DNA from 4 places in the Amorphus orientalis genome. Region 2 is predicted to be linked to each of the others. Evidence: predicted binding sites of a transcription regulator. Region 2 holds the regulator's gene; each other region holds the start of a gene.
What was found. Region 2 encodes LexA, which represses DNA repair genes until DNA is damaged. Its sites were predicted from a motif close to TGTTCNNNNTGTGTTCNG; they were not measured.
Positions count from the first base shown of each region.

Region 1: a site for LexA is predicted at 1,080-1,097, ahead of J2S73_RS15010 (PA0069 family radical SAM protein). Genes of this name have one in related genera too.
Region 3: a site for LexA is predicted at 1,208-1,225, ahead of J2S73_RS21110 (nucleoside triphosphate pyrophosphohydrolase family protein). Genes of this name have one in related genera too.
Region 4: a site for LexA is predicted at 1,528-1,545, ahead of J2S73_RS11420 (single-stranded DNA-binding protein). Genes of this name have one in related genera too.

Region 1 is NZ_JAUSUL010000003.1:111,634-113,832, reverse strand. Features, by position in the region: gene J2S73_RS15010 (PA0069 family radical SAM protein) at 1-962, opposite strand, end outside; gene J2S73_RS15005 (glycosyltransferase) at 1,325-1,918, shown strand; gene xseA (exodeoxyribonuclease VII large subunit) at 1,970-2,199, opposite strand, start outside.
Region 2 is NZ_JAUSUL010000002.1:481,742-483,940, reverse strand. Features, by position in the region: gene J2S73_RS10055 (molybdopterin molybdotransferase MoeA) at 1-740, shown strand, start outside; gene lexA (transcriptional repressor LexA) at 911-1,624, shown strand; gene J2S73_RS10045 (ComEC/Rec2 family competence protein) at 1,669-2,199, opposite strand, start outside.
Region 3 is NZ_JAUSUL010000008.1:42,390-44,588, reverse strand. Features, by position in the region: gene J2S73_RS21115 (flagellar hook-basal body complex protein) at 1-791, opposite strand, end outside; gene J2S73_RS21110 (nucleoside triphosphate pyrophosphohydrolase family protein) at 1,312-1,824, shown strand; gene J2S73_RS21105 (hypothetical protein) at 1,824-2,199, shown strand, end outside.
Region 4 is NZ_JAUSUL010000002.1:781,306-783,504, reverse strand. Features, by position in the region: gene J2S73_RS11425 (protein phosphatase 2C domain-containing protein) at 1-681, opposite strand, end outside; gene J2S73_RS11420 (single-stranded DNA-binding protein) at 834-1,343, opposite strand; gene uvrA (excinuclease ABC subunit UvrA) at 1,811-2,199, shown strand, end outside.

The DNA.
Region 1 (2,199 bases), on a different contig from region 2:
TCCGAGACTTCCAGCGGCAACCGGAGGAGCACGTACCCGGCCTCCCGGGCACCGGCGGCGGCGGCCCGCTCCAGGATGGTCTCGATCTCTCCGTCGTTGAGGGCCGGGATGATCGGCGCGACCATGACGCTGGTGGGGATGCCGGCGGCCGACAGCGCCTCGACGGCGGCGATCCGCCGCTCCGGCGTGGCAGCGCGCGGCTCCATCGCGCGGGCGAGCTTGCGGTCCAGGGTGGTGATGGAGATCGCCACCCTGGCGAGCCCCTTCTCCGCCATGCGCTGCAGGATGTCGATGTCGCGCACCACCATCGCCGACTTGGTGACGATGCCCACCGGGTGGTTGGTCCGCTCCAGCACCTCCAGGATCGACCGCGTGATCCGGTGCTCCTTCTCGATGGGCTGATAGGGATCGGTGTTGGTGCCGAGCGCGATGGTCTTCGGCTGATAGCGGGGACTGGCGAGTTCCCGTTCGAGAACGGCGGCAGCGTCCGGCTTGGCCGTCAGCCGGGTCTCGAAATCGAGGCCGGGCGAGAGGCCCAGATAGGCGTGGCTCGGCCGCGCGAAACAGTAGACACAGCCGTGCTCGCAACCGCGATAGGGGTTGATCGAGCGATCGAAGCCGATATCGGGGGACTCATTGCGCGTGATCACGGACCGGGGCGTTTCGAGCCGCACGTCCGTCTTCAGGGCGGGCAGGTCGCCAAGACTTTCCCAGCCGTCGTCGAATGCCTCCAGCGCGGTCGGCTCGAAGCGTCCGGACGGATTGACGGCCGCGCCCCGGCAGCGCCGGCGGTCGCTGTCGAGCCGGCCCCCGAACGGGGCGTCACCGGCCGGCGTCTCGACCGGCGCGTGCCGGGCAGGGCGAGCGCGTCGGGCCTTCTTCGCAAGAGGAGCCGCCTGATCGGCGATCAGGGCGCCTGCGGCGGCATCGGGTTCGATCGGTTGGCGCAAAGGGGCGTTCATGGCCACCTCTCCTGTTCCCGGGTCCCGGATGTTCGGGACACCAACGGGGCTGACTGCGCGACGGGCCGGGCGGCGCCACCAGCGGCGCTTCGCCGCCGGACTCAACGTCGGCGTGAAGAGAACAATACAGGAACAAACAGGTTCCGCAAGAGAGAATATTCCTAGGAGGCCATGCAGCGAGACCAGTCCGGTGCCGCCGGCCGCTGCCTGAAAAGTCATCGTCCGGAGAGGGGGGAAGTCTGACCGCCAAAGGCCGGAATGCGCCGGATGTCGACGTAAAATGCCGTCTTCGGCGCCGGCCTGCGTGAATGTTGATCGCTCCGGGCTCGCTTTGTGCGATGCAACATGATATGAGACGATCCATGCTGAGCGTCATTATTCCGACACACAACAGTGAATTCGCGCTCGCACGGTGCCTTGCGGCGCTCGTGCCCGGCGCGATCGACGGCGTCGTCTCGGAAGTGATCGTGGCCGATCGGGCCTCGACGGACGGTACCGCCAAGGTCGCGGACGCGGCCGGATGCCGGCTGATCGCCATGGATCAGCCGCGCGAAGCGCGGATCGAGGCCGGCATCGCCGCCATCGAGCGCGGAAGCTGGGTGCTGGTCCTGGAGCCCACGGTCTCGCTGGAGCCGGGCTGGCAGAACGAAGTCGGCGCCTTCATCGAACGGACGGAGCGGGCCGGCCGCGCCGGCGAGCAGACCGCGGTGTTCCGGTTCGCCTTCGACGAGTTCGTCCGTCCCCGGCGCCTGTCACAGGCCTATGTCGCCCTCCGGGGCCATTTTCTGGGCCTTCCGGTGCCCGAGCAGGGCCTGCTGGCCAACCGCCAGGCGCTGACTGCCGCCCTCGCCGGAAAGAAGCGTGGCCGATCCGGCGGGCTCGACGGCGTGATTTCCTGGCGGCGCCTGTCGGTGCTGCGCTCGCGCGCGCTGGTCCATCCCGAGCAGCCGGCCTGACGACTGGTCCGCTGTGGCGGGCCGCCACCCGTCCGCCATGGCCGACACAGCCTACAGCAAGGTTCCCTGATCGCGGGGATCCTTCGGCGACGGCGTGCGCTTGGTTCTGGAAGACGGACGGGGCGGCGCGGAACCGGCGGCAACCGCGGCCACGTCGCCATCGGCGAAGGTGAGACGCAGGGCCTCGCCAGGGCCGACCATCCCGGCCCGGGTCAGCGCCTTGCCCTCGCTGTCGCGCACCAGCACGAAGCCGCGGTCCAGCACCCCCTGATGCGACAGCG
Region 2 (2,199 bases):
ACATCGCGCTTGCCGCCGCTATGAACCATCCCGAGCTTCCGGTCGCCCGGCGTCCGCGGGTCGCGCTGATCGCCACCGGGGACGAACTCGTCCCGCCCGGCGCTGTCCCCGGTCCGGACCAGATCGTCGCCTCGAACACCCCGGCGCTGGCCGCGATGATTGCGGCCGCTGGCGGCGAGCCCCTCGATCTCGGGATCGTCCCCGACGCACGGGAAGCCACCGCCGATGCCCTCGCCAGGGCAAGGGCGAGCGGCGCGGACGTGATCGTCACCCTCGGCGGCGCCTCGGTCGGCGAGCACGATCTGGTCAAACAGGCGTTCGGCGACGTCGGCATGGAGCTCGGCTTCTGGAAGATCGCCATGCGGCCCGGAAAGCCGCTGATCTTCGGCCGGCTGAGCGATCTCAGGGTGCTCGGACTTCCGGGTAACCCGGTCTCCAGCCTGGTCTGCGCCCTTCTGTTCCTGACGCCGCTTCTGCGAGCCCTTCAGGGCGACACCGATCCCGGACCGTGGTTCGAGCCCGCGGTCCTAGCCTCGGACATGCCGGCCAACGGCGACCGAGAGGACTATGTCCGCGCCCGGGTGGCGGAAAGCCCGACCGGGCCCCCGCTGGTGGAGCCGTTCTCCGTGCAGGACTCATCGATGCTCTCCACCCTCGCCGTTGCGAAGGCGCTCCTGGTCCGTCCAGCCCACGCGCCCGACGCCCGCGCCGGCGAGACCTGCCGGATCATCCGGCTCTGACACCGTCGGACACACTGCCCGCCACACCGTGGCCTTACACTGTTCTCCGTTTCCACCTTCCATCGGGTAACCGGCCATTAACCCTTGCGGAACACATATGGAACGCGTAGTGTTCGTTCCTGATTTGTACGCATTTGCGATGCGCCGGACCGAGGGGTGGGGCCGAAGACATGTTGACCCGCAAGCAACACGAACTCCTGATGTTCATCCATGAGCGACTGAAGGAGACCGGGGTCCCGCCGTCGTTCGACGAGATGAAGGAAGCGCTCGACCTGCGCTCCAAGTCCGGCATTCACCGGCTGATCACGGCGCTCGAAGAGCGTGGCTTCATCCGGCGCCTGCCGAACCGCGCACGGGCACTGGAAGTGCTGCGGCTTCCCGAGTCGGCCAATGCCGGCCTTGCCGGCCCGCGCACCAAAGGCTTCGCGCCGGAAGTGATCGAGGGCTCGCGCGGCAAGGCGCCGCCGGTCCCCGCCCGGGAGCCCGAGCCCGCGGAGATCGCCGGCCTGACCGTCCCCGTGATGGGCCGCATTGCTGCCGGCGTTCCGATCGCCGCCATCCAGACCGAAAGCCATCAGATCACCGTCCCGGCCGACCTCGTTGGCGGCGGAGAACACTTCGCGCTGGAGGTCCGTGGCGATTCCATGATCGAGGCAGGCATCCTCGACGGCGACACGGTGCTGATCAAACGGTCCGACACTGCCGACAGCGGCGACATCGTTGTGGCGCTCGTCGACGATGAGGAAGCCACGCTGAAGCGGCTGCGGCGCAAGGGCGGGTCCATCGCGCTGGAAGCGGCCAATCCGGCCTATGAGACGCGGATTTTCGGACCCGATCGGGTGCGCATCCAGGGCAAGCTCGTCGCCCTGTTCCGCAGCTATTGAGCGGTTTCGGGCCGAACGGACACCGGCGGTCTTCCAGAACCGCGTTATCTCCTGATCACAGGTCGTGCGCTCCACGGTCGCGGCACCGGCGGGCGGGCCCGCTCGATCCGGTATCCGGGCGGATCCTTTATGCGAAAGAGCGCGAGAGCACCCTGCTCCATCAGCATGTGACGGTCGATCACCAGCCGAGGCCCCTCGCACCCGGCGGGACGGGTGTGGCGTGTCACCAGGATCTCCGCCCTGCGGCAATCCAATAGAAATGCCTGGGACTGCTCCACGAAGGCGATCCGGCGGCCACCGATGTCGCCGGGACCGCGGGCAATCGGCAGCGTGCAGCCGAACGGGTCGCAGCTGACGCCGGCGCGCACCGTGACGTCTTCCAGAGGACGCGGATCGCCGTCGGCCCTGAGCCACATCGCGGCCGCGAAATCCCCGCCCCGTGCCGTCGCGATTGTCAGGCGACCGTCGGTGCCGCGGGCAGCGACCGTGCGGCCGTCGTCGGAGACCAGGATATCCGGACGGGCGGCTGCAGGCGTCAATGCCAGCCCGGCCAGGACCAGCGGCAGGCCGAGAAC
Region 3 (2,199 bases), on a different contig from region 2:
TCGGGGTCACCGGGAGCGAGCTTGTCGGCACGTGTATATGGGAAACCGCCTGCCGTACCATCGGCGTCGTTGAACGTGGTCATTTCCCAGGTATTGGGGCCGAGTTTGTTGAAGTAGATATCCAAAGTAATCGGATTGCCGAGGTTGTCCTCGATCGTTACGGAGGTGGTGGAATTGTAGGTCGAGGCGGCTGAGTTGGCGCTTGCGGTGACGCCGGCCATTATTGGCTCGCCCCCACTGAGGTTCCCGATCAAAGAGGCCAGGGACGGCTTACGGGCGTCGAGGTTCGCGGTGAACGTGCCCTCTGTCGTCGGCGTTGCCTGCATATTCATGGCCGTCAGGTCGACTGGGACCATGTTGGCAAAGCCGTTTAGGACCGCGTTTGGGTTCTGCCCGCCGCTCACGTCGTAACCCATGAGGGTGAAGCCGGCTTGGTTCTTCAGAAGGCCGGTCGCACCGTCGACCTGGAAACCACCAGCGCGGGTCATGAAGGGCTGCCCCGAGGGGTCCTGGACAACGAAGAAACCGCTGCCGTTGATCGCGAGGTCGGTCGGCGACGTGGTGTAGATCCGCGGCCCTTCTTGGTTGATGGCGTAGCGGACATTGGTGACGACCGAGCCCGAGTTGTAGCTAGTCTTTGAGTTCTGCATCAGCAGGGAAGAGAATTCGGTCGAGGCGCGTTTGTATCCGGTGGTGTCGGCGTTGGCGATGTTGTCGCCGACCGTCGAGAGTTTCGTGGACTGCGCGTTCATCCCCGACACGCCTGTCCGCAGCATCCCGTATAGGCTCATAATAGGCTCCCGCTTATTCCCTGGGGAGTAAGCTCCCCGGGGCTTGCGCGGGGCTGGCCTTTAGCCGTCTAGCTCTTACCTTAGAACTTTATAATCAATTGAAATCAGGCGGCTTTTCCACCTGGGATTAACCGGAGGCCGCCACCGGGTGGCAGGTCTGGCGGCCTTGGCCCAACCACGTCGGGGAAGTGAGCCCCACATCCTTCGCCCTGGCGAGCTTTGCGTTTCACTGCGGGGTCGCGCCAGGGGCAGTCACGCGCCAGCGCCTCCAGGAGCCGATCGAGCGGGATATCCGAGCCGTGCTTATCGGCAAGGCGCGCGAGGCGGTATGACCCGTGCCGCCGACAGACGTGGCACGAGACCCGGACAACGACATACGGGTATTCCCAGAGGCGCATCTCCATGCTGTGGAGAAAGAGAACAAAAGCAGAATATGGTCAAGGGTCACGATTTTCACTTTTTCAGTTTGCATAGCACTTAAAAAGTGGTATTGACCGCATAATTGATTGGAGGACAGGCCATGCACACAGATGAGATGACGGATCAGGAGTTCTTGGCATACCGCGGGCTCCAGGCCGCCCAGAACCTCGCTCACGATACGGCCGTTGAAGCTGGGTGGTATCAGGACCCGGCCACCGGCCTGCCGATCGAGCGAAATTTCGGCGAGGTGATCGCGCTTATGCACTCCGAGCTTTCCGAGGCTCTGGAGGCCGACCGGAAGAGCCTCAAGGACGACAAGCTCACAGAACGCGACGGCCGCGAAGTGGAGTATGCCGACTTCGCGATCCGCGTCCTCGACACCGCGGCGGCGCGCAACTGTCGGGTGCCGTCAGCATTCATTGCGGTCACTCGGCTCCTGCAAGATTTCTCGCTTCAGGAAGTCCGGTTCGCCCTGGCGATCTTTCACATGCTGGACTCGTCAGGCAGTCGCGACCTCGACGTTGCGGGCGCCACCATCGAGAAGAACCGGTTCAATCAGGGCCGGGCCGATCACAAGCCCGAAAACCGGGCAAATGGTGGGAAGGCGTACTGATGGTCGCCTCTGCTGAAACCCGATGCAGTATATGCCCCGACCCGAAGCCGGCAGGTTGCCCCAACAAGGCCGGCTGCACCGCATACCTGAGCAAGCTCGGCTACGATGTGCGGGCCCTGACCGCGGCCGCCGTTCGCCGATGCGAGGGGCCGCGTCAGAAAGCGGCTGATCAGAAGCGTGAGGCGTTGGCTCGCCTCGCTAGCGCCCCGCTCAAAGCCTTCGCCGAGGGCATCCCGCCGGGTTTCCCCGAAATAACGCTGCGGCAGCTTTGTGTGCTGCGGTTGATCTTCCTGATGCAGGGAGAGAAGGGCGAGGGCGTGGTGGAATCCGAGATCGCAGCCAACGTCCGCTACCACGTTCATGCGCTCTCCTGGA
Region 4 (2,199 bases), 300 kb from region 2:
GCCGTAGTCTTCGAACAGTGACGCAAACCCGTCTGTCGCCAACAGGGCAACCGACGGAGCCGGGAGATCGAGCCGGTGCCGGCGGGCATGCTGCGCGGCCTCCGGGTCGAGGCCGAAGATCCAGTAGCCCTCGTCGGTGTTGTGCCGGTCGCGGCTCTCCTGCATCCGGCGGCGGACCTCCGGATGGGCAACCGTCGCCCCGGCCTCCCGCATGCGCCGCGCCGCCGCCTGCTCCATTTCGCGCCCGGCCCGTTCCAGACCGACCGATGCGAAGGCGCCGCTCTCGCCGCGCGCCAGGAGCACGCAATCGCCGAGTTCGATCACGTCGATCCCGGCATCGTCGAACCGGGCAAGGAGGATCGCGCCGGTCGGACGCTGATGCCGCGCCTTCGGTCTTCGGACAGCTTCGCGATCGAACCGGTCCGCAAGCTCGCGGATCGTCGCGTCGAGAAGCACCGGCAGATCGTCGGTCCCGGCTGCGATTCGCTCCGCGATCACTGCGCTCGCCGTGGACGACAGCCAGGCCGCATCGCTCGGACCGTCGAGGCATTCGACGTCGCCGACGCCGGTCGCGCCGTCGATCACCCAGGCGAAGCGGCCGGCTGCGCCGAACGCATCCTCGTTGAGCCGATCAGGGATGCCGCCCCGCGAACATGCGTCCAGAATGTCCACTGAGGCCACGTCGATACTCCAGGGATGAAGACAGCCGCCGGGCGCCCGACGAATGTGCGGCAGCGAACCGAGCGGGAAGAATTCCGCTCAGACCTGCAGCATCGAACGAAAAGCCCCTCTCAAATCATTGTATTTGAGAGTTTTTTGGCTGACCGAGCGATTTAGAATGGGATCTCGTCGTCGAGGTCGCGGCCATATCCGCCGCCGCCACCGCCGCCCTGGTCCATCGGGCCGGACTGTCCGAAGCCGCCGGAGCCCGACGAGCTGCCGCCGCCATATCCGCCGCCCGAGGAGCCGCCGCCGCCGCCCCCGCCTTCACCGCGGCCGTCCAGCATGGTCAGCGACGAGTTGAAGCCCTGTAGCACGACTTCGGTCGAGTAGCGCTTCTGGCCGGACTGGTCTTCCCACTCACGGGTCTGGAGCTGGCCCTCGAGATAGACCTTGGAGCCCTTGCGCAGATACTGCTCGGCGATCCGGCAGAGGCCCTCGTTGAAGATGACCACCCGGTGCCATTCGGTGCGCTCGCGCCGCTCGCCGGAATTCTTGTCGCGCCAGCTCTCCGAGGTCGCCACCCGCAGGTTGGCGATCGGCCGGCCGTCCTGGGTTCGGCGGATTTCCGGATCGGCACCGAGATTGCCGACGAGGATCACTTTGTTGACGCTGCCGGCCATGGTGGTCTCCTTGAGCTGGGTCTTGGTCGGTTCGTGTCGCGGCTGACTATCACGCGCCGCCAGGTGCGTCGCGGACGATAACGGGCTCACGCGCCATGACCAATCGCCCGGCGGCGCGATCCACGGGTTTTCTCCACGGGTTGAGCGTTTCCATCGATTTGTGCCGGAAACAGCCGGCGGAGACAAGAACATTCACGGAACAAAACTTCGCCGGCCGTGCCTCTGGCCATTCCTGTCCGCGATCCTATCTGGAGAGCAGGTTGCGGCCCGGCTCATTTTCGCGCGGCATGATGCGTTGCCGCGACGCCCGGAACATTGGTAGAACATTCATTCTTGTCCACGAGGCCTGGGATCCCGAGTCGGCTACCGGCGCAGGGTTTGCAGGCCCCTCCCTTTTGGCGGTAGGTGAAGGCCGCACCGGCGGCTCGGCCCGCCGCGTCAGACCCAGACCGGATGGCTTCGTTTCCATGCACAAGACGATCGCGATCAAAGGTGCCCGCGAGCACAATCTGAAGAACGTGGACCTTGAGATCCCGCGGGATTCGCTCGTGGTGTTCACCGGCCTGTCCGGGTCGGGAAAGTCGTCGCTCGCCTTCGACACGATCTATGCCGAGGGCCAGCGCCGCTATGTCGAGAGCCTGTCGGCCTATGCGCGCCAGTTCCTGGAGATGATGCAGAAGCCGGACGTCGACCAGATCGACGGCCTGTCGCCGGCCATCTCGATCGAGCAGAAGACCACCTCGCGCAATCCGCGCTCGACGGTGGGCACCGTCACCGAGATCTACGACTACATGCGCCTTCTCTGGGCACGCGTGGGCGTGCCCTATTCGCCGGCCACCGGCCTTCCGATCGAAAG